3 regions of the Hydrogenophaga sp. BPS33 genome follow, and region 3 is predicted to be linked to each of the others. Evidence: predicted binding sites of a transcription regulator. Region 3 holds the regulator's gene; each other region holds the start of a gene.
The links. Region 3 encodes FNR, which switches genes on or off when oxygen is low (the NO sensors DNR and NnrR bind a similar motif). Its sites were predicted from a motif close to TTGATNNNNATCAA; they were not measured.
Positions count from the first base shown of each region.

Region 1: F9K07_RS15150 (universal stress protein) is a predicted target of FNR. The motif match lies at 6,414-6,427, and genes of this name have one in related genera.
Region 2: F9K07_RS15685 (hemerythrin domain-containing protein) is a predicted target of FNR. The motif match lies at 2,086-2,099, and genes of this name have one in related genera.

Region 1 is NZ_CP044549.1:3,286,987-3,294,818, forward strand. It holds gene F9K07_RS15130 (bifunctional acetate--CoA ligase family protein/GNAT family N-acetyltransferase) at 1-1,662, shown strand, start outside; gene F9K07_RS15135 (response regulator) at 1,768-2,481, shown strand; gene F9K07_RS15140 (PAS domain S-box protein) at 2,474-4,543, shown strand; gene F9K07_RS15145 (Crp/Fnr family transcriptional regulator) at 4,554-5,351, opposite strand; gene F9K07_RS15150 (universal stress protein) at 5,495-6,316, opposite strand; gene F9K07_RS15155 (hypothetical protein) at 6,504-6,878, shown strand; partial or broken gene F9K07_RS15160 (alcohol dehydrogenase catalytic domain-containing protein) at 6,899-7,407, shown strand; partial or broken gene F9K07_RS15165 (divalent metal cation transporter) at 7,499-7,666, shown strand.
Region 2 is NZ_CP044549.1:3,384,340-3,392,171, reverse strand. It holds gene argF (ornithine carbamoyltransferase) at 1-454, opposite strand, end outside; gene F9K07_RS15690 (trypsin-like peptidase domain-containing protein) at 596-1,981, opposite strand; gene F9K07_RS15685 (hemerythrin domain-containing protein) at 2,261-2,842, shown strand; gene F9K07_RS15680 (hypothetical protein) at 3,292-3,891, shown strand; gene F9K07_RS15675 (universal stress protein) at 4,016-4,462, opposite strand; gene F9K07_RS15670 (hypothetical protein) at 4,507-5,157, opposite strand; gene F9K07_RS15665 (biotin/lipoyl-containing protein) at 5,163-5,411, opposite strand; gene F9K07_RS15660 (alpha-ketoacid dehydrogenase subunit beta) at 5,408-6,439, opposite strand; gene F9K07_RS15655 (thiamine pyrophosphate-dependent dehydrogenase E1 component subunit alpha) at 6,457-7,467, opposite strand; gene F9K07_RS15650 (hypothetical protein) at 7,643-7,828, shown strand.
Region 3 is NZ_CP044549.1:3,590,540-3,598,371, reverse strand. It holds gene ccoG (cytochrome c oxidase accessory protein CcoG) at 1-1,254, shown strand, start outside; gene F9K07_RS16735 (nitrogen fixation protein FixH) at 1,284-1,577, shown strand; gene F9K07_RS16730 (hypothetical protein) at 1,579-1,800, shown strand; gene fnr (fumarate/nitrate reduction transcriptional regulator Fnr) at 1,885-2,604, opposite strand; gene hemN (oxygen-independent coproporphyrinogen III oxidase) at 2,725-4,104, shown strand; gene F9K07_RS16715 (sulfite exporter TauE/SafE family protein) at 4,126-4,797, shown strand; gene F9K07_RS16710 (DMT family transporter) at 4,794-5,717, opposite strand; gene aceA (isocitrate lyase) at 6,035-7,366, shown strand; gene F9K07_RS16700 (hypothetical protein) at 7,459-7,832, opposite strand, start outside.

The DNA of each region.
Region 1 (7,832 bases), 300 kb from region 3:
CCCATCGACATCATCGGGGACGCTCCCATCGAACGCTACACGCAGACCCTCTCTGCGCTGTTGGCCGACGAGTCGGCCGGCGCCGTGCTGTTCCTGCATGCACCTACCGCCATCGTGCGCAGCGAGGACATCGCGCGCGCCTGTCTTCCGCTGGTGCGCGCGAACACCGATCGGGTGATGAGCGCCTGGCTCGGCGAGGACGCGGTGGCCCAAGCCCGCCGGCGTTTCCAGGAGGCTGGCGTGGCCGACTACGCCACGCCCGAAGAAGCGGTGCGCGCTTTCGCGATGTTGCAGACTTACCGGCGCAATCAGGCCACGTTGATGGAAATGCCCAGCGCGGGCCCCACGGTCACACCCGACCTGGCGGCGGTACAAGCCAGCCTGGACGCGGCCATGGCCCAGGGGCGCGAATGGCTGGACGAGCAGGACGTCCGGGCATTGCTGGCGGCATACGGCATCGCCACCGTGACCTCGGCGACAGTGGCAGCCACGCCGCAGGCGGCGGTGGAGGCGGCCCATCGCCTGGGTTACCCCGTGACGCTCAAGATCCTCTCGCCCGACATCACGCACAAATCGGATGTCGGCGGTGTGCGGCTCGGGCTGGACAGCGACGTCGCCTTGACCGACGCGGTCAACGCGATGCTGCAGGCGGTGCACGCCGCCCGGCCGCAGGCGCGCATCGACGGATTCACGCTGCAGACCATGGTGCGGCGCCCCCACGCACACGAATTGATCGTCGGCGCCAGCGTGGACCCCGTGTTCGGTCCTGTGCTGCTCTTCGGCCAGGGCGGCACGGCGGTGGAGGTCATCGACGACACGGCCATGGCCCTGCCACCGCTGAACCGGGCATTGGCGCGAGAACTGGTCTCGCGCACCCGCGTGGCCAAACTGCTGGCAGGGTACCGCGACCGCCCGCCTGCGCAACTCGACGCCCTGTGCGACGTGCTGGTGGCCGTCTCCCGGATGCAGGCCGATCTGCCGGCGATGGCGGAGCTGGACATCAATCCGCTGTGGCTGGACGAAGACGGCGCGCTGGCGCTTGACGCGCGGGTGCGGCTGTCCCTGGCACCCGTGTCGGGTGCCTCGCGCTTTGCCATCCTGCCCTATCCGACACAGTGGGTGCGCGAATGCCTCTGGGACGGGCGAAAGCTGCTGATTCGCCCGATCCGGCCAGAGGACGAGATGCAGCACCGGCGCTTTCTCGAATCCCTTGCCCCGGAAGACGTGCGCCTGCGCATCTTCTATTCGCGCCACGACCTCCCGCGCAGCGAGCTCGCGCGCCTCACTCAGATCGATTACGACCGCGAGATGGCCTTCGTGGCCGAGGCCGCTGACGAACAAGGCTCGCCTCAGACACTGGGCGTGGCGCGCGCCCTGAGCGATCCGGACGGCGTGGAGGCGGAGTTCGCCATCATCGTGCGCTCCGACCTCAAAGGCCGCGGCCTGGGTACCCTCCTCTTCGAGCGGCTCATCGAACACGCAAGGCACCGGGGCACATGTCGCCTGGTTGGGTTCGTATTGCACGAGAACACCCGCATGCTCAGTCTGGCTCGCGCCATGGGCTTGCGGGCCGATCCTGGCGATGGGAGCGATCCGGGCACCGTCCGCATGGTCCTGGACATGAAGGACTGCCCTGCTGCGGCCCCCGCAGCGAGGGAGTAACCCCTGCGACGCAAAAAGCAAGCCTGGCGAAAGCTGGCCGTGCTACGCTTTCGGCCGATTTGGTGTTCACGGTCGGATTGGCGCAATTTTTTGTGTGTACCTCGCATGAAATCAGCCCCTCATATCGCGGTGCTCGACGATGAAGTCGACATCACACAGCTCTTGGCCAATTACCTGCCGAGCCACGGATTTCGCGTGTCGCAGGTTCATGACGGGGATGCCCTGATTCGGCTCATGGAGCACGATCCCGCCGATCTGGTGTTGCTAGACCTGGGCCTGCCCGGCGAGGACGGCTTTTCCATCGCGCGGCGCCTTCGGGGCCGCTGGCAGATCGGCCTCATCATCGTCACGGGCCGCGGCGATGCGGTCGACAAGGTCGTGGGCCTGGAAGTGGGTGCCGACGACTACGTGACCAAACCGTTTGACTTGCGCGAGCTGGTGGCACGCATCAAGGCCGTGCTGCGGCGGCTGCTCGCTCATCCGCTCACCCCGCCCGCGGGTTCCTCGCTGCAATTCGCCGGCTGGCGCCTGGACGTGCAAGCCCGCAGCCTGCGCAACCCACAGGGCACCGATGTGGCGCTCACCAGCGGCGAGTTCGAGTTGCTCAGCGCCTTCGCCCAACACCCGGGGCGCGTGTTGTCGCGCGACTTCCTGCTGGAACACACCCGAGGCCGGGAGGCAGCGCCGTTCGACCGCACGATTGACGTGCAGGTGGGACGGCTGCGAAGAAAGCTGCAGGCGCAGCAGGGTGGCACCGAGATCATCAAGTCCGTGCGCGGTGCCGGGTACATCCTGGTGCCTCCCGTCGCCCATGGCTGACGCTGACACGCAACCGCCGCCACCGGGCGACGACACGGACGACGTCTTCAGGACGATCTTCCAGGCTTACCCCGATTCCTTGCTGGTGGTCGACAGCGCAGGCCTGATTGCCATGGCCAACGCCGCGGCAGCGACGCTGCTGGGCTACACCGTCGATGAACTGGTAGGTTTGCCTGTGGACGCGCTCGTGCCGCAGAAGATCCGTTCGCGACACGCTTCCTACCGCAAGGTCTACGGACAGGCCCCCACACCACGGCCGATGGGCCGCCGCATGGACCTGACGGCTCAGCGCAAGGACGGCACCGAGGTCATGGTGGAGATCGCGCTGAGTCCGCTGCAAAGCCATGGCCTACCTTTCGTGGTCGCGGCGATCCGCGACATCGGAGCCTATCCTCGCGTTCAGCAGGCCTTGCAACGCGCTCGCTACAGTGAGCATCTGGCTCAGTTGGGGCGCCTCGCCGTGGATACGCGAGACCTGCAGGTGATGCTGGAACACGTTCCCAGCATCATCACCACGGCGCTTCAGGTCGAGGTGGCCGCGGTCTGGCTGCTCGATGGCGAAGGGCAGGAGTTCGCCCTGGTCAGCGGCGTGGGGCTGCTGCCGGGAGAACACATCGGCACCCGCATGGCAAACACCCCCGACACGCCCCTGGGATACACGGCATCCCGTGCGGAGCTGTTGGTCATCCCGGACTACCGCCATGAAACCCGTTTCATCGTGCCGCCGCTGTACCTCGACAGTGGGCTGGCGAGCGCGCTGGCGGCGCCGCTGTCCGACCGAGGGCGCGTGATCGGCATGCTGTCTGTGCGCTCCAAGGAAGTGGATCGTTTTGGCGTTGAGGAACTGCGGTTCCTGGAATCACTCTCCAGCCTGCTGGCCACCAGCCTGCAGCGCGTGCAGTCGGAGGAAGCGCTCAGCCACTCGCAACGGATGGAGAGCGTAGGTCAACTCACGGGCGGCATCGCGCACGACTTCAACAACCTGCTCACCGTCATCCAGGGCAATCTGCAAGTTCTGGAGGAGTCGCCGACGCTCGCTGACAACGGCCATGCCCGGCAACTGGTCGGCGCAGCCACCAGAGCCACCCGCCGGGGCGCCGAACTCACCGGCAAGCTGCTGGCGTTTTCCCGCCGCCAGGTGCTGCAACCCACCGCCGTCGACACCCATGCCCTCCTGCAGTCGCTCACGGGCATGCTGTTGCGCACGTTCGACCAGCGCATCCGCATCGAGGTCGACGCGGCACACGGTGTCGCGTCCGTGCTGGCGGATCCCGTGCAGCTGGAGTCGGCCTTGCTGAACATCGCCTTGAACGCGCGCGATGCCATGCCGGAGGGAGGCACGCTGCGCTTCCATGTCGACATGTGCAACGGATTGCCGTTGACACTTCGGGAGGGGCAAGGCACGACGTCCGGCGGCAGCTATGTGGCGATTTCGCTTTCAGACACGGGCACCGGCATGGCGGAGAGCGTCAAGGAACGCGCCTTCGAGCCATTTTTCACCACCAAGGAGGCCGGTCGTGGTACGGGGCTGGGTCTGAGCACCGTCTATGGCTTCGTCCACCAGTCCCGGGGAGCGATCACGATCGACAGCAGCCCGGGCCGTGGCACCACCGTCACGATCTACCTTCCCGCCGTGCGCGAGGCCCCTGCCGTGGCCAGCGAGGACGAGGTGGTCGAAGCGCTGCCTGTGGGACTTCGGGTCATGCTGGTCGAAGACGATACCGAAGTGCGCAAGGTCGTTCAGTTGTTTCTGGAGAGCCTCCAGTGCAAGGTGGTCACCGCCGCGACGGCCCGGCAGGCGCTGGCCATCATGAAAGCGGAACCGCTGCCCTTTGGCCTGCTGTTGAGCGACATCGCGCTGGGCGCCGGCATGCGCGGAACGCTTCTGGCCGCCGAGGCGCAAAAGCAGTTTCCGCACCTGGCCGTGCTGTTGATGTCGGGCTTTCCCGTGAATCCGGTCGCTGCCGACGATGGGGACCAAATCCGCTGGGAGGTGCTTCGCAAGCCCTACACCCGGTCTGAACTGTCACGCGCGATGGCGCGCGCCCTCTCAAGCGCCTGAGAAGGCCGGCTCACTGCATCGCGACGGGCACCGGGGAGAGGTGGCGTTGCACGAAGGCGGACAAGGCGCTGACATCCGGAATCTGGACATCGCGGCGGCCCTGCGTGGCGAAGCCGATGACGTGGTCGCGCGCCAGGCGCGACAGTGCACGGCTGACCGACTCCAGCGTCATGCCCAGGTGGTTGCCGATCTCCGCGCGGGTCATGCGCAGGGTGATCTGGTCGGTGCGGATGCCGCGCTCGGCCAGCGAGCCCGCCCAACACAGCAGGAAGTCGGCCACGCGTGCCACGGCGGGCAGTGTGCAGATCGACATCAATGCCCCCTGGTCGCGGGCAAGGGCCAGACTCATCGCGGCATGCATCGCGTGCAAAACCGCCGGGCAGGACGCGCTCGCCTCCATCAAGGACTGGTACGGAATCACCCAGATCTCGCCCGTGTCCATGGCGATCGCGTCCGAGCCATGGTGTCCGTCTGCAATGCCGTCGAACCCGAGCCAGTCGCCACGGAAGTTCAGGCTGACCAACTGCTCGCGCCCGTCGGCCGCCAGGTTGACGATCTTGCACAGGCCCGAATTCAGGATGTACAGGTGGACAAACCGCTCGCCAACACGGTAGATGACGTCTCCCGCGTGAACGACACGGCGCTGGGGGGCGAGCTGCTGCCCCAGCAGACCCAGCATCTCCGATATCTGGCGGCCCGCCGCCAAGGGGGCCTGGGCGGGCGGCGGCGCTGCGTTGCTGCAGCCGCGCGCCAGCGGCGCGAATGGGGTGGGGTTCTTCGCTGGCAAAGCGCGCGCGATGGTGTGCATGGGAACTCCTGTCGTGTGTTCAAGAGGCAGGACTCCGATGCTAGGCACCGTCTGGAAACGCCGCGACAACGGACAGAATCGTTGCGTATCGCTCGGTGAACGATCGATGTCTCGTCTGTAACGGCGGGATCGGCCCTCGCGCGTCAGTGCGCCATCAGCACGGGCAGCGTCATGGTTTGCAGGATGGTGCGCGTCGCGCCGCCCAGAACCCACTCCCGCGCCCGGCTGTGACCGTAGCTGCCCATCACCAGCAGATCCGCGCCCAGATCCGCTGCCCTCGACAACAGGGCGTTGCCCATGTCGCGCTCCTCCGCCCCACCCGCGTGCAGGGTGGCGTGAACCTTTTGCGCGCCCAGATAGCGCTCGAGCGATCGCAGGGCGTCGTCAACGCCCTCCCCGTGCGCCACCACATGCACCTGAGCGGCGCGCTTCAACCACGGCATGGCGGCGGAGACGGCACGGGCAGCCTCCCGGGTCTCCTTCCATGCCACCAGCACCGTGCGGCCCACGGTTTCAACGCGGCCCGCGTAGGGCAGCACGAGTGCCGGGCGACCGCTCTGCACGAGCACACTGGGTAAAAAGTCGGCGGGCACTTCACCGTCGGCAGGGTCGTCTTCGTGTCGCTGCCCCAGGATCAGCAGATCGGCGTAAAGCGCCCGCTGCGCAAAGCCCCATGGTCCGTCCGCCAATGGCTCGGCCCAATGGAGCCGTGGGGAACCCGCCGCCGCCTTGACGAAGGTGGCATGCGCGCGGTCCAGGCCTTCTTTGTCAAGAGCCAGCAACAGCTCCACGGCAGCCGCCGCGCCTTCCACCGCATAGGGATAGCGCGTCAAGGAGGTCAGCATGCAAGGCTGGGCAATGACCTCGGCATCAAAATCTTCCGCCAATTGGCGGGCCACGGCGGTGCGAACGGCCGAATGTTCGGAACTGTCGATATGAAGCAGGATGGAGCGAAGGGCTTGCATGGAGAACTCCTTGATGGGATGCGAGGCAGGTTACGCCGCTGGCGCTTGCTGAGGCTTGCGCAACGTCAAGGTGCACGAACACCCTGTGCCGTCGGACTTGCGTTACGTCAAACCCCGTAGGGAGCGCGAGCTTTAAGGTCGGTCGTGCAGCCGTACACCTCCCACCACCCCGCGAACGGAGCAATCCATGTCCTTCCGCCATGCCGTGATCTGGATGGATCACCACAGCGCCCATGTCATCGAATTCGACGCCGAGCACATGCAGGAGCGCCACCACCGGGCCCATGACCACCCCACCCGCCAACACCGCAGCCAGGTGCGCAGCGAGCACGAGTTCTTTGCCGAGGTCTGCGATGCCTTGGCCAGCATGGAGTCCATCCTGCTGACCGGCGCTCACAAGGTGCAGGCCGATTTCCACCACTTCATCGACAAACATCGGCCGGCACTGCTGCCCCGGATCAGCGGTTGGGAAGTCGTGAACCACCCCACCTCGGCACAGTTGGTGGCATTGGCACGGCATCGTCAGCACCAGGCCGCCATCGGCCTGGCGACCAGACCCTGACCGCGGCGAAGGCAGCCATGATGCGCGCCATGGTGCTGACGCAATGCGGCCAGGCGTTGCGCCTGCAGGTGCGGCCGGTTCCGCAACCGGGTCCGACGGAAGTCCGTCTGCGTGTTCTGGCCTGCGCAGTGTGCCGAACCGATCTGCACATCGTCGACGCGGAACTGTCTGTGCCGCGCCTGCCCCTGGTTCCAGGCCACGAGATCGTCGGCATCGTCGAGGCGTTGGGCCGAGCCGTGAACACCCTTCGCGTGGCGCCTTGCGCTCGGTGCGCAAGGGTGGGCGCGTCGTGTGCGGCGGCATCCACATGAGCGACATCCCTGGCTTCCCGTACGCTTGGCTCTGGGAGGAGCGCCAGTTGCTGTCGGTGGCCAACCTCACGCGTGCGGACGCCATCGGGTTTCTGGCATTCGCCGCGGAGCATCCATTGCAGGTCGAGATCAGCCGGTATCCCCTGGAGCGAGCCAACGAGGCGCTGGACGACCTGCGGGCTGGCCGCGTGCAGGGCGCCGCGGTGCTCGAGCCGTGAGCAGCGGCAACAGGCTCGGCACGGTTTCGCTGGTGGACACCCGCCGCTCGCAGCGGCCCGACTGGTCACCACCACCGCGCTGAGTCGAAACATGAAAACCATCGGCCCATGGAGATTGCAGCGCGGCTTGAGAAAGCTCGGGCCGGGTCTCATCACTGGCGCGGCCGACGACGATCCCAGCGGCATCGCCACGTACTCCCAAGCCGGTGCCCAGTTCGGCTTGTCGATGCTCTGGACGGTGGTTTTCACACTCCCGCTACGCCGTGGCCGAGGCTGCCGGCTGGCCAGGGCTTCTATGCCGTGATCGGCGCGCGCGTGCGCCGCCTGGGCTGGGTCGCCACACTGGCGATGGCATTGACGGTGCTGGGCATGTTGGTGACCTCGGCTTAATCTGGCGCAAATTTTGGGCAAGCACCATCGCGGCT
Region 2 (7,832 bases), 210 kb from region 3:
TCTCGCTGTGTTCGCGCATGGTCAGAAAGTCGGCCAGGATCTGCGTCGGGTGGAACTGGTCGGTGAGCCCGTTGTAGACCGGCACGCCGGCCCATGTGGCCAGGGTCTCGACCACCGCCTGTCCAAAGCCGCGGTACTCGATCGCGTCGTACACGCGCCCCAGCACGCGCGCCGTGTCCTTGATCGACTCCTTGTGGCCGATGTGGCTGCCCGATGGACCCAGGTAGGTCACGGTGGCGCCCTGGTCGTGGGCCGCCACCTCGAAGCCGACGCGGGTGCGGGTGGAGTCCTTTTCGAAGATCAGCGCGATCTCCCTGCCGCGCAGCAGAGGTTGCTCCGTGCCCGTGGTTTTGGCGGTCTTCAGATCGGCCGCGAGCTTGAGCAGAAAGCCGATCTCGCCGGCAGAAAAATCGCGCAGCGTCAGAAAGCAGCGTTGGTGCAGGTTGAATGCCATGGTGTGTCTTTCGTGGGCCAGGTTCTGTCGAGGGGCGTGCGCAGCATCCCTTTCCATGTTGGACTTGACGTTGCCGTTGCACCTTGACAAGTATCAAGGACGCGCAAAGGACGGAAAATGAGACAGAGCTTTTGTGTCGCGTCATTCCATCGCGAGTGGAATGAACATGCGCGTGCCGTCGCGGTCGATCAGCAGCGCCAGTTGCAGCGGGCGTTCCCGCACGGCCCTGTCCACATCGTCGGTGGACAGGATGGGCTTGAGGTTGATTGCCAGCAGAACATCGCCCGCGCGCAACCCGGCTTGCGCACTGACGGCGCTGACCTCATCGACCCAGACGCCACTGGCCACGCCGAGCAGATTGCGCTCCTGATTCGACAGCGCTCGTAGCCGCCAACCCAGCTCTTGCGGCTCTTTGGCGGAAGTGGCCGCATCGGCGCTGTCCACCTCATCGAGATCCGTCGCTTCGTCAAGGCGCACCACCACTTCTTGCGACGTCCGTGCACGCCACACGGTCAGACGCATCCGATCGCCAGGAGATGCCACGCCCAGATGGCCGGTGAGCTCACTGGCGTGACCGAGCGTTTGACCATTGACAGCCGTGATGATGTCGCCCACTTTCAGCCCTGCTGTTTCGGCAGCGCTGCCCACGTCCACGCCCGCCACCAGCGCCCCGTGGGGCCGCTCCTGACCAAAGGCGCTGGCCAGCGTCAGGCTCAGGTTCTGCATCGTCACACCCAGGTAGCCGTGCGCCATGCGTCCGTGGGCAAGGATGTTGTCCTTGACGCGCAGCACCACATCGATGGGGACGGCGAACGAAAGACCTTCATAGCCGCCGGAGAGCGAGTAGATCTGCGCGAGCATGCCCATCACCGAGGCACTTGCGTCAAGCAGTGGTCCCCCGGAGTGGCCCGGGTTCACGGGAGCGTCGGTCTGAATCTGTGGCACGGCGGACAAACCAGGCAGTGAGCGTCGCATGGCACTCACAATACCGTGCGAGACGCTCTGTTCCAGGCCGAACGGCGCGCCGATGGCCACCACCGGGTCGCCAACTTGCAGTTGCGTTATCGCCCCCGCCCTCAGAACCGGCAAATCCCGGGCCCCGATGCGCAATACCGCCACATCCGTCACGCTGTCGCTGCCCACCACCTGGGCGCGAAATTCGCGGCGGTCGCTCATGCGCACCGTGATCCGTCGGGCACCCTGAATCACATGCGCGCTCGTGAGCACCAGTCCGTCGGCGCTGATGATGAAGCCCGATCCCTGGCCGTGAAAGGGCAGAGGGGTTTTGAAAAGCAGCGCAGGCGCTCCCGCATCGGACACAAGCTCAAGCGCTGATGGCGTGCGCACCCCTTCCACCACGATACCGACCACCGCAGGTCCCGCGTGTTTCACGATCGCGCGGTAGTTGGGTGTGAACCCCACCGACAAGGCCGGCGCAGCATCGACCAGATCGTTCGCCCGCACCGGGGAAGGGCCCACCACCAGCGCGCAGAGCAGCAACGCCGTTCCCCCGAGCGCAGCGCCCATCCACCGGGAAGCGTTCCCGCCAATGTGCGAAGCGGGCCATGTGCATTTCAAAACGTTCTCCGATACGAATGGAATCGAAGATACGTGTTCCTCCACGGCGTGCTTTGACATGGCTCAATGCATCGGGATGACAGGGGCCGCTGGCGCCAGTGAGGGAGATCTTGCGCTGTATCAATGTTCAACCCGATGGGGGAACTTACAGTGGCCAGCGACTTGCCGAGGGCGCTCGCCCGATGGGCGACTGGCCCGAACACGAACGGGGATCCAGAGGGGACAGCCATGCGCCAGACAATCCGTGTCATCACTTCCGAGCACGCTTCGCTCGCGACATTGCTGCGATCGGTGCTGGAGCTTCTGGAGCGGCACCGCGAGGCTGAATCGATGCCCGACTTCGATACGTTGCGCGCGACGCTCTTCTACCTGGATGACTTTCCCGAGAAGCAGCATCACCGCAGGGAATCGGAGATTTTCTTCCCCAAGCTTCGTGCGCGTGCGCCGCAGGAACGCGAGTTGCTCGACCAGCTCGACTATGAGCACGAGCACGGTGGTCGGAAGATTCGCGACGTCGAGCACGCCCTGCTGGCTTTCGAGATGCTGGGCACGCGGCGGCGCCGCGCATTCGAGGCCGCGATGAAGGCCTATGTCGACTTCTATCTCGAGCACATGCGTCTGGAGGAAGAGATGGTGTTGCCGCTGGCCGAGCGCGTATTGACGGAAGAGGACTGGGCCGACCTGGACGAAGCCTTCGGCAGCCATGGGCATTCTCCGGTGAACGTGGCGCTGGCTGAGGATTACGGCACGCTACTTTGGCGCATCGGTACCCCGGCGGCCACCGGAGACGCCGGCTCCGAGAAGCGGTAGTAGTGTTGGTTCAGATAGCGCGACACATCGGTGACGTCTTCCTCTGTCCAGTTCAGCGCAGCGTTTGCCTGCCACCGTTGCACCTCCCCACGCAAGCTGCCCCAGTCTTGGGCGAGCCGTTTGTCACGCCAGTGCATCTGGGCGGAGTGGCAGGCGATGCAATGCGTTTCGTAGAGCAGTTGGCCACGGTTCTGGGCCATCACGGCTGTGCAGAGCAAGCCACCTGTGGCCAGGAGTGCCACGACACGGTGGATTCGAAAATGCCGCACCCACAGATTCCTGTGAGCGGTCTCCCTGCGACGGGGAAAGAGAATGCGTGGGTACATTTTGAGCTCCTTCATGCGTTGCTCCAACCCTATGCGCGTTGACGCTCGCCGGACTTGATGCTTGTCAAGTTGTCGCACGCTGAAAGCGCCTATCGTTTTCTCTTTTGATGCGGAGAATTCACCATGACAGCAAAGCCCTCACTCATCGCGTGCGCCGTCTTTTTCCTGGCAGGCACCGTCCATGCGGCGTCCGACCCGACCGCTCCAACACCACAGCCGTCGGCCGCGCAGGGGCCTGTCGCCACGCAGCCCGCGGACACCAAACCCGCCGACGCGAGCAGGCTGCGAAAGGCCGACCTGGCCGCGCAACAAATGGCCGAGCACGCGAAGGCGGCTGCCGAACGCGGCAAGGCCGCCGTGGGTGACTGGTCCCAACGCACCACGCAGATGATCGTTCGGCTCGCGCACATAGCCGACGAAGCCGCTCGCGATGCGGCACGGCGGTGGAAGGTGGAGGCCGACGCTGCACGGGGCGAAGCGCGAGAAGAAATCCTGCGCGTGCAGCAGGAAATGGCGAACGCGGCGCATGCCACCGGCGAAGCCCTTGCGCGTGCCAAGGAGCTGGCAAAAGCCGATGTGCAGAAGGGCAAGGAAGAGGCTGAAAAGGCCGCTGCCGCTGCACGCGAAGCCTTCGAAAAGGCCGAAAAGGCAACACGCGACGCCGCGCAGTCCGCCAAGGATGCAGCAAGCAAGGCTCTGAAGCGTTCAGGAAAGAACGCGTAGGAACAACGCGGAGTTTTCAGCAAGGCTGGCCCCGGAAAGCAAGGCGCCAGCGTTCGCGACGAGGCCAAAAACAGGCGCGCTCAGCTTGCGCGTGGCGCGTCCTGTCAAAAACATGGGGAGCGCATCAGGACTTGTCGTCCCCGCGGATCACAAGCACCGGTACGATGGCCAAACGCAGCACGCTTTCTGCGCCGCTGCCCAGCACCACACGGCTCAGGCCGCGTCTGCCATGCGTGCCGACCACGACAAGGTCTGCCTGCCAGTCGGACGACTGCTCCGCCACGGCCTCGCCGAGCCGCTTGCCTGGCGTTGAGATCAGACGGGTATCGCCTTCGACGCCCGACGACTGAACGATTGCAAGCGCATCGTCCAGTGCCTTCTGGCCCTGCTCGCGGGCGGCTTTCATCAGCTCGCCCGAGTACTCGAAGCCGCTGATCAGCGCGAGTTCATCCAGGGCGTACATCAACCGCACGCGGCCATCATTTTCACGGGCCAATTCGAGTGCCGCGACCAGTGCTTTGGTAGACGTTGGGCTTCCATCGATGGGAACCAGGATGCGTTTGTACGACATGGCGAGACCTTTCAAGGGTGAGGGGGGGACATCAAAGGGCGGGGTCAGCGGTCACATCCGCTGTGCGCAATGGGTCTGATTTCGCTTGCGTTGGGTGCAAGCGGTTGGGCGCTGAGCAATGCCTCGCTCAGTGTGACAAACAGGCTTTCGGCCCAGGGTTGGGGAGGGAGGGAGCCAAGACATTGCTGCACGTCAATGGCCCGCACTTTGAGTGCGTCCGCTTCGAACAGCCTGCTGCGGTGCATGGCGTCGCACAACAGCGACCAAGGCACGGCCGACAGCAGCGTCCCTGAGGTCAGCAGCACGTCGTGGCGTCGCCAGGTTTGTGCAATGCCGGTGATCTTCTGCCGGTGCATCACCACCTCGCCTGGTACCCGCCCCGCAAAGCACGACCAGTGCTCCAGGACAGGGCCTTCGTAGCACTCGACATGGGCCATGCCCATGCGGCGCAGCCATTTGACGTGTACACCTCCGAGCCAGCGGGCTGCTTGCGCCGGCCCGCCGCGAAGCAGTTCATGCTCTCTGGGCAGGCGCACTGCGCAGCGCAACATCCAGGGGCCACGCAACACCGCACCGCCGCCAGTGATCCGCAAGCGGACCGGCAGCAAGGCGGCTGTCTGCAGCCCGCGCATGGAACGCCCCAGCGAGAGTGAGGCCCGCCGGTCGATCCCGGTCCAGATACGAGCGCGCTTCATGGTGGTTACGCCGCGATGCGTGCGACGGGCTGCCCGCGGGCGAAGGTTTCACCTGCGCCCACGAGCTGCTCCGCCAGGCGACCCGACACCGGTGCGACCACGTCAAGCGTGCTCTTCACGAGCACGGCGTGGGCGAGCGCATCGCCTTCCTGCACCTGGGCACCCGGCTGCACCAACCAGCTGTCGAGCAGCGCGTGGACGCCAGCATCAATGCCTTCCCAAGCGGGTTCCGGCAGAACAACATCGGCGTTCATGCGGCAGCTTTCAGCTTGGCATCGACCAACGCACGGCAGACCTCTGCGATGCGGTTGATCGACGGGATGACCTGCGGTTCGAGTGCCGGGCTGTAAGGGATCGGCACTGCCGGCACACCGAGCCGCCGCACCGGCGCCTTGAGCTCGATGTCGTCCAGGTGCTCCGCCACCACGGCCGCGATCTCTCCCGACAAGCCGAAGTTCAGATAGTCCTCGTCCACCACCAGCAGACGACCGGTTTTGGCGACCGAGCGCAGCACCGTTGCGGTGTCCAGCGGCACCAGCGTGCGCAAGTCGATGATTTCGACCTCGATGCCTTCAGCCGCCAACGTCCTGGCCGCCAGCATCGCCTTGTGCACCATCTGGCTAAGCGTCACGATCGTCACGTGGCGACCTTCCCGAACCACGGCCGCCTGGCCGAAAGGCAAGGTATACGCATCCGTAGGAACCTCGGTGGTCGCGCCTTCGTGGTACTGCATCCACGGCAGCCCCATGATGCCTTTGTGGAACATGTACAGCACGGGGTTGTCGTCGCGGATGGCCTGGATCATCAGGCCTTTGGCGTCGTATGCGTTCGAAGGCACCACCACCTTGAGTCCGGGCATGTGCGCGAAGGTTGAGTAAAGACACTGCGAGTGCTGTGCCGCATCGCCATAGCCCCCGCCGATGGCGGTGGTCAGCACCACTGGCAGTTTGAGCGCGCCACCCGACATGTAAGTGTTCTTGGCCAGATGGTTGTAAATCTGGTCCATGCAGACACCAAAGAAGTCGACGAACATCAGTTCGGCGATGGGCCGCATGCCGGCGGCCGCGGCGCCGGTGGCCGCGCCGATGAAGGCCGTTTCAGAGATCGGCGTGTCGCGGATGCGCTCTGGCCCGAAGCGCTCCAGCAGCCCCGACGTGGCGCTGAAGATGCCGCCGTAAATGCCAATGTCTTCGCCCATGGCGAAGACCCGTGGGTCGCGTTCCATTTCCTGGCCAATGGCCTCCGCGATCGCCTGGGCCATGGTGAGCTTGCGTTGCGTCATGATCGATCTCCCGGGATTCAGGCAAACACGTGCTGAAGAGCCTCTTCAGCGGCAGGGTAGGCGCTGGCGCGTGCGAACTCGAACGCGGTGGTGACCTGCGCTTGCGCTCGCGTGCGCAAGCGCTCCACCGCAACATCGTCGAGATCGCCTTGCCTGCGCATGCTGGCTTCCAGCACGCGGATGGGGTCGTGCTGGCGCAGGGATGGAACTTCAGCTTTCGAGCGGTACACCTCGGCATCCCCCTGGAAGTGGCCCATGTAGCGATCGGTCTTTACCTCGATCAAGGTGGGGCCACCGCCCTCACGGGCTTTGCGTATGGCCGGCCCTGCTGCCTGGAAGACCGCCAGCGCGTCGTTGTGATCGACTTCGACGCCTTCGATGCCATAGGCCACGGCGCGCCTGGCGTTGGAGGCCACCGACGTGGCCTTTTCCTTGGCAACCGAGATCGCCCAGCGGTTGTCTTCGCACACGAAAACGACCGGCAGCATCCAGAGTGCCGCGAGGTTGAGCGACTCGTGAAACGCGCCCTGGTTCGCCGCGCCTTCGCCGAAGAAGGCCACAGCCACTGCACCGCTGCCGGTCATCTTGGCGGCCAGCGCCGCGCCGCAGGCCGGTGGCATGCTCGCGCCGACGATGCCACTGCAACTGAAGCGGTGTGGCAGATCGAACAGGTGCATATGGCCTCCCTTGCCGCGGCCCAGACCTGTGACTTTGCCGAATATCTCGGCGGTCATCTGTGGCAGCGGCACACCCTTGGCAATGGCGAAGTGGTGAGGCCGGTGGGTACCGACCACCGTGTCCGCATCGGTGAGATGCGCACAGACGCCCACTGCCACCGGCTCCTGCCCAGCGGACAGGTGCATCTCCCCAGGCACGGGCCCCGAAGCGATGTCGAACGCCAGGCCCTTCTGGATGTTCGGCGGCAACTTGCCTTCCAGATAGACCTGGGCGAGCGTTTCCTCGTAGTGCCGGATGACGAGCATCGTCTCGTACATCCACAGCATCTTGTCGGGATCGGGTTGCGTCATGTGCGTCTCCAAGCATGGGGGAATGCCTCAATCTATGCCGACGGCAGCGACGCGGCTTGACATTTCTCAACCAGCGCACAGTCCGGCCAGCAGCGCGATGGATGGCGCGGACATGGATGCGTGGTCATTGCGTTGAATCAAACGAAGAAGACCCGCTGTGCGCAAAAGTTGCGCTATGAAGCACTCCAGAATTTTGCGCAAGCGCGCCGCTTTCCGGCCAACGAAAGTTTTCCAGAAGGAGACCTCCATGCTTCCGTTCGCAGGCAGTTGGGTTCTCTGTGCGGTGGTAGCCCTGGCCGTCGTGGTGGTCACCGCGCTAATCGGCTGGGGCATCATCTGGATGTTGGCGCTGTCTGATTGAACGG
Region 3 (7,832 bases):
TTGCAGTGGCACGCCCGCCAGGCCGTGCTGTTCGATCTGGAGGCGCGCCGCTTCTACATCTTCAACCTCGTCCTGTACCCGCAGGACTTCATCTACCTCACCGGCCTGCTCGTCATCTCGGCGCTGGCGCTGTTTTTGTTCACCGCCGTGGCCGGGCGTCTGTGGTGCGGCTTTGCCTGTCCGCAGACGGTCTACACCGAAATTTTTCTGTGGATCGAGAAGCGGGTGGAGGGCGACCGCAGCGCGCGCCTGAAGCTCGACCGTGCGGGCCTCTCGGCCGAGAAGCTGGCCAAGCGCTCGCTCAAGCACGCGCTGTGGCTGGTGTTCTCGCTGTGGACCGGCTTTACCTTCGTGGGCTACTTCACGCCCATCCGCGAACTGGGCGCGCTCTCCATGGCCGCCGCGCTCGGGCCCTGGCAGTGGTTCTGGATCTTCTTCTACGGCCTGGCCACCTACGGCAACGCCGGCTTCCTGCGCGAGCAGGTGTGCAAGTACATGTGCCCCTACGCGCGCTTCCAGAGCGCGATGTTCGACCGCGACACCATGATCGTCACCTACGACGAGCAACGCGGCGAGCCGCGCGGCGCGCGCTCGAAGAAGGCCGACCCCACGGCGCTGGGCCTGGGTGCCTGCGTGGATTGCACGCTGTGCGTGCAGGTGTGCCCGACCGGCATTGACATCCGCAACGGCCTGCAATACGAATGCATCGGCTGCGCTGCCTGCATTGACGTGTGCGACACCGTGATGGACAAGGTGGGCTACCCGCGCGGGCTGATCCGCTTCTCCACGCAGAACGGCATTGAGCAAGGCTGGGGCACGCGCCAGATGCTGCGCCGGGCGTTGCGCCCCCGCGTGCTGGTCTACACGGCCATTCTGGGTGTCATCACGATCGCGGTGGGCCTGAGCCTGTTCCTGCGCACGCCGCTCAAGGTCGACGTGATACGCGACCGGGGGGCGCTCGCGCGCATGGTGGAAGAGGGCCGGATCGAGAACGTGTTCCGCCTGCAGATCATGAACGCCACCGAATTGCCGCAGCGCTATGCCATCCAGGTCTCGGGCCTGCCCGGCATCGCGCTGGACACGCCGGCCGAGGTCGAGGTGCTGTCGACCGAAGTGCGCGCCGTGGCCGTGCGCGTGCAGATCCCGCCGGACGCGGCCAGCAGCGGATCGCATCCGATCCGCTTCGACATCCGCGCCACAGGCGACGAGGGCATCCACGTGTCCGAAAAGGCCGTGTTCCTCGTGCCGCGTTGAACTTGTTTTCCGTCTTTGAAGGAGCTCGCGTGAACCCATCGTCCTCTCCCACCGTCCAGATACCGAGCGTGGCTTGGTGGCGCGTGCCGCAAATGTGGCTGGTGGTAGGTGGCCCGCTGATCGTGGTGCTGGCCAGTCTCGTCATGGTCTACATTGCCGTGACCCATGCCGACCCGGTGCTCGACAAAACCGCTTTCGAGCGCGACCGCGCGGCGGCTTCCGTGCTGCAAGGCCAGGCGCGTGACGAAGCCCTGATCCAGCTGCAGCCCGCCCACCAGGCGCGCAACCACGCGGCCTCGCCCGTCGTGCCGCAGGAGCGATGAAATGAACGTGCGCCAATGGATGGGCATCGCCTGGCCCACCTTCCTCACTGCCGCATTGCTGGAGATGCTGGTGTTCGCGATGGTCGACCCGGGCGACCTGCACTGGCTCGGCGGCCAGCCGCTCGAAGGCTCGCGCCAGATGGTCTACACCGTGGCGTTCTTCGTGTTCTGGGCGGTGACGGCGCTCTCGGGCGCGCTCAGCGTGTGGCTGGCGCGAGACTGAAATGGAGAAGGGACGCGATCCGCCGCCGGGCCGCCCCAAGGCGGATCAGCCCCCTTGGGGGGGGCAGCGACCCGCGAAGCGACATCATCCACAGGGCTGCGGGTTCACGATGCGGCGCAGGCCGTCCGTGTCCTTGATGCGCACGTAGCGCTGCTTGACGTCAATGATGCCGTCGTCGACGAACTTCGAGAACGTTCGACTGACCGTCTCCAGCTTCATGCCCAGGTAGCTGCCGATCTCCTCGCGCGTCATGCGCAGCACCAGCTCCGACTGCGAGAACCCCCGCGCGTGCAGCCGTTGCACCAGGTTCAGCAGGAATGCCGCCAGCCGCTCTTCTGCGCGCATGCTGCCCAGCAGCAGCATCACGCCGTGGTCGCGCACGATCTCGCGGCTCATGATCTTGTGCACGTGGTGCTGCAGCGTGGTGAATTCGCGTGAAAGCTCTTCCACCTGGTCGAACGGCATGATGCAGACCTCGGCATCCTCCAGCGCCACCGCGTTGCACGAGTGGTGGTCGTTCACGATGCCGTCCAAGCCGATGATCTCGCCCGTCATCTGGAAGCCGGTCACCTGGTCGCGGCCATCGGCGGTGGTGACGCATGTCTTGAAAAACCCTGAACGCACCGCGTAGAGCGACGTGAACTTGTCGCCCACGTTGAAGAGCGCGGCGCCGCGCGGGATGCGGCGGCGCTTGGAGACGATGGCGTCGAGCTTGTCCATTTCCCCCGGGTTGAGTCCCATGGGCAGGCACAGCTCCCGCAGGTTGCAACTCGAGCAGGCGACTTTGATGCTTTGGGCGTCCATAGGGCGAAGCATACCCCCGTAAGCATTGGGGGCGAAATGCGATCTGGGCACTTGTTGACCGAGATCAAGGGGCGGCAGCCCAGTCTGCCGCACAGTGAGGGCCTTGATGGAGATTTCATTTTGAGCCACGCCATTTCCGAGGAGCTGTTGCGCCGGTTCGACGTTCCCGGCCCGCGCTACACCTCGTACCCCACCGCCGACCGGTTTGTCGAGGCGTTCACCGAGAGCGACTACGTCCAGGCGCTGGAGCAGCGCCGGGCCGGTTCGATGGCGCTGCCGCTGTCGCTCTACGTGCACATTCCGTTTTGCGAGTCGGTCTGCTACTACTGCGCCTGCAACAAGGTCATCACCAAACACCATTCGCGCGCGACCGAGTACCTGCGCTACCTGGCGCGTGAAGTGGAGCTGCAGGTGGCGCACATCGGCAAAGGCCAGAACGTCTCGCAACTTCACCTGGGCGGAGGCACCCCCACCTTCCTGTCAGACGCCGAACTCGGCGACCTCATGACCATGCTGCGGCGTCACTTCACGCTGGTGCCGGGCGGCGAGTACTCGGTGGAGGTGGACCCGCGCACGGTCACGGAAGAACGTCTCGAGACCCTGGCGCGCCTGGGCTTCAACCGCCTGAGCTTTGGCGTGCAGGACTTCGACCCGGCCGTGCAGAAAGCTGTGCACCGGGTGCAGCCGGCCGAGCAGGTGTTCGCGCTGGTGGCGGCCGCGCGGCGCATCGGCTTCGAGTCGGTGAACGTGGACCTGATCTACGGCCTGCCGCTGCAAACGCCGGAGTCCTTCGCGCGCACGCTGGCGCAGGTGAACACGCTGCGGCCCGACCGCATCGCGCTCTACGGGTATGCCCACTTGCCCGCGCGCTTCAAGCCGCAGCGGCGCATTTCCGCCGTGGAGCTGCCCAGCCCGAGCGACAAGCTCGGCATGCTGGCCCTCTCGCTCGACGCGCTGATGGACGCGGGCTACGTCTATGTGGGCATGGACCATTTCGCCTTGCCCAACGATGCGTTGGCCGTGGCCAAACGCCAAGGCCGCCTGCACCGCAACTTCCAGGGCTACAGCACCCAGCCCGACTGCGACCTGATCGCGCTGGGTGTCTCTGCCATCGGCCGCATCGGCGCCACCTACAGCCAGAACGCCAAGACGCTGGACGAATACCGCGACCTGCTCGACCAGGGCCGCCTGCCCGTGGTGCGCGGCCTGGCCCTCACGCGCGACGACCTGCTGCGGCGCGCGGTCATCATGGCCTTGATGTGCCAGGGCGAGGTGCAGTTCGAGTCGATCGAACTCGGGCATCTGATCGATTTCAAGCGCTATTTCGCTCGCGAGATGGACGCCCTGAAAACGCTGGCCGACGAGGGCCTGATCCGCCTGGACGACGCGAGCGTGCAGGTGACCGAGACCGGCTGGTTCCTGGTGCGCGCCATTGCCATGGTGTTCGACCGCCACTTGCAGGCAGATCGTGACCGGGCGCGTTTCTCCCGCATCATCTGACCCGCGCGAACGCGTCCGAGCATGCAAACCTCGATGGCGATCACCGCGTTGTTCATGGGCCTGGTGGGCGGCCCGCATTGCGTGGCCATGTGCGGTGCCGCGTGCGCGGGCGTGGGCCGAGCGGCGGGGGCGCGCAGCACGCAAGCCTTGCTGAGTTTCCAGCTCAGCCGCATCGCCGGCTACGCGCTGTTCGGCGCCTTTGCCGCGGGCTCGGTGCAGGGGCTGGCGTGGCTGGGCACGAACACCGCGGTGCTGCGTCCGGTGTGGACCATGTTCCATGTGGGGGCGCTGCTGCTGGGCATGGCGTTGCTGTGGCGTGCGCGCCAGCCCGCCTGGATCGAGAACCTGGGGCAGGCCGTGTGGCGCAAGGCCAGGCCCACGATGGCCGCGCTGGGGCCGCGCGCGCCGTTCGTGCTGGGCCTGGGGTGGGCGCTCATGCCCTGCGGCCTGTTGTACTCCGCCTTGCTGGTGGCGTCGTTGACGGCCCACGCGTTCGAGGGCGCGGCCGTCATGGCACTGTTCGCGCTCGGCACCTCGGTGTCGCTGCTGGCCGGGCCGTGGTTGCTGCTGCGCTTGCGTGGCGCGCGCTCCGGTGGCTGGGGTATCCGGCTCGCCGGATTGGCGTTGATGGCGACCTCGGGCTGGGCACTCTGGATGGGCGTCGCGCATCCATCCGGTTTGTGGTGCGCTTAGCCTGACGTGCGTTCAGGCAGGGTCGCCAACACCAGACCCAACAGCGCGATGCCGAACGCGACACCCTGCATGCCTGTGAGCCGTTCGCCCATGAACAACACCCCGATCGCTGCGGCGCTGATCGGCAGCATTACCGTGAAAACGCCCGCCTGCGAAGCCGGCACCGCCTTGAGACCCGTCATCCAGAGCCATACCGTCCACACGCTCGCGGCCAGCGCGTAGAACACCAGCAAGGCCCAGACGGGCAGGGCGACCGTGGAGAAATCGAACGACCAGGCGGCCCACAGGCCCAAGGGCGTCACCAGGGCGAATCCCCAGAGATTGATGATGGCCGAGATCCGCTTGGGTCCCAGGCCTTCGGTGAGCAGTTTCCCGATCACCACATAGGACGCTTCGCACACGACCGCCGCGAACACGAGCAGATTGCCCAGCAAGGCCTTATCCATGCCGAACGGCCCCGCCCGGTCGACCGCCGCGCCAGCGTCCACCTTCTGCAGCGAGAAGAGTCCGATGCCGATGGCCGCGCAGGCAATGCCGGCCGCGCTTCGCCACCCCAGGCGTTCGCGCAGGAACACCCAGCTCAGCGCGGCGACCACCGCGGGGATGGACGACATCACCACACCTGCCGCCACGGCGGTGGTCATGCTCACGCCGAACAGCATGCAAACGGAAAACAGGAAGTTGCCCAGGAACGATTCCAGAAACAACAGCACACGTGTGCGGCGCGACAGGGACGGCTCGTGCGCCGGCTTGCGCAGCCAGTTCCACATCGCCACGCCGCCGATGCCAAAGCGCAGCCAGGCGAGCAGGAACACCGGAAACACCAGCACCAGCGGTTTGGACAGTGCGACGTAGCTGCCGACCAGCGACATGCTCAAGGCCAGGCTGGCGTAGGCCCATCCACGGTTCGGGGAAGTCATGGCGATGTCATGGGAGTGCACTGAACTGGAGCGCATGATGCCCCAAGTGCTGTGTCATTTTTCAGAATGAGAGATTTTCTTTTCTCAATGTGAAATTACAGAATGTTGCGGCGCAAGAAATTTTCTCAATGTAAGAAAACGATTTTTGCATTGAGATATTTGTCGAAAATATCCTTTAAAAACAATGAGAAATTTTTTCTCTTATATAAGACATAAGAGCTTCTCATGGTCTTCTATAAGACTTAAAGTCTGTCCAACGGCATCGCCATTGCATGCAAGCTTGCCGGGCTGTTTCATCAACCTCAAGGAGTCTTCAAATGCCCCAATCCCTCACCGAGCAACTGAGCCGTCAGCAGCAGATCGATGCCCTGGAAAAAGACTGGGCGACCAACCCCCGGTGGAAAGGTGTGAAGCGTGGCTACAGCGCGGCCGACGTGGTGCGCCTGCGCGGCAGCATGCAAATCGAGCACACGCTGGCCAAGCGTGGCGCCGAAAAGCTGTGGGACAAGGTCAACGGCGGTGCCAAGAAGGGCTATGTGAACGCCTTCGGCGCGATCTCCGCCGGCCAGGCGATGCAACAGGCCAAGGCTGGCCTGGAAGCGGTGTACCTGTCGGGCTGGCAAGTGGCCGCCGATGGCAACACGTCTGAAACCATGTACCCGGACCAGTCGCTCTACGCCTACGACTCGGTCCCCACCATGGTCCGCCGCATCAACAACACCTTCAAGCGCGCCGACGAAATCCAATGGGGCCGTGGCATCGAGCCGGGCAGCGCTGAATTCATCGACTACTTCCTCCCCATCGTGGCCGACGCGGAAGCCGGTTTCGGCGGCGTGTTGAACGCCTTCGAACTGATGAAGAACATGATCGCCGCTGGCGCGGCAGGCGTGCACTTCGAAGACCAACTGGCCGCTGTGAAGAAGTGCGGCCACATGGGTGGCAAGGTGCTCGTGCCGACGCAAGAGGCCTGCGAAAAGCTGATCGCTGCCCGTTTTGCGGCCGACGTGATGGGCGTGTCCACCATCGTGCTGGCCCGCACCGATGCGGAAGCCGCCAACCTGATCACCAGCGACCACGACGCCAACGACAAGCCTTTCCTGACCGGTGAGCGCACGCAAGAAGGCTTCTACCGCGTGAAGAACGGCCTGGAGCAGGCCATCAGCCGCGGCGTTGCCTACGCGCCATATGCCGACCTAGTGTGGTGCGAAACCGGCGTGCCCGACATCGGCTTCGCCCGCGAGTTCGCCCAGGCGGTGCAGGCCGCGTGCCCGGGCAAGCTGCTGTCTTACAACTGCTCGCCGTCGTTCAACTGGAAGAAGAACCTCAACGACAAGCAGATCGCGTCGTTCCAGGAAGACCTGGCCGCGTTGGGCTACAAGTACCAGTTCATCACGCTGGCCGGCATCCACATCAACTGGTTCAACACCTTCCAGTTCGCCCATGCCTACGCACGCGGCGAAGGCATGAAGCACTACACGGAAATGGTGCAGGAACCCGAATTCGCCGCACGCGACAAGGGCTACACCTTCGTGTCGCACCAGCAGGAAGTGGGCGCGGGTTACTTCGACGACGTGACCACGGTGATCCAGGGTGGCTCGTCCAGCGTGAAGGCGCTGACGGGGTCGACCGAGGAAGAGCAGTTCCACTGAGCTGAATCCGCCTCACAGAGGAGACAGGGCCACCCTTCGGGGTGGCTTTTTTTTAGGGGGCATACTGAATAGGTATTTCGAGCCTCGGCAGGTCACGATTTACTGAAAGACACCCAGAGAGAGATGAGAGCTACAACTAGAGCCATCAGAGTTAGCCATTCCATGCGGCTCTGCGCTTTGACGCTCTCCCGCACGCTGACAATATTTGCCAATTGCGCAAAATGATCCCTTGTCAGACCCTCTTCCGAAATTGTGCGTGACGCTAGATATTTTGTGTGTTCGCAGAGAAGCTCAGCTAGTGGCTTTGATTTCTTCTCGTCCCACAAGGATGTTGCGGAAAATTTGGAGCACTGGAAGCTATATAGGCTCTTATCCTCAGTACGCATTTTTAGTTCCGATGCGATCAGAGGAGTGCCGATTGACATGTCAAAGAAACGCTGAATCTTCTCCAATGATTTAGCGCTGG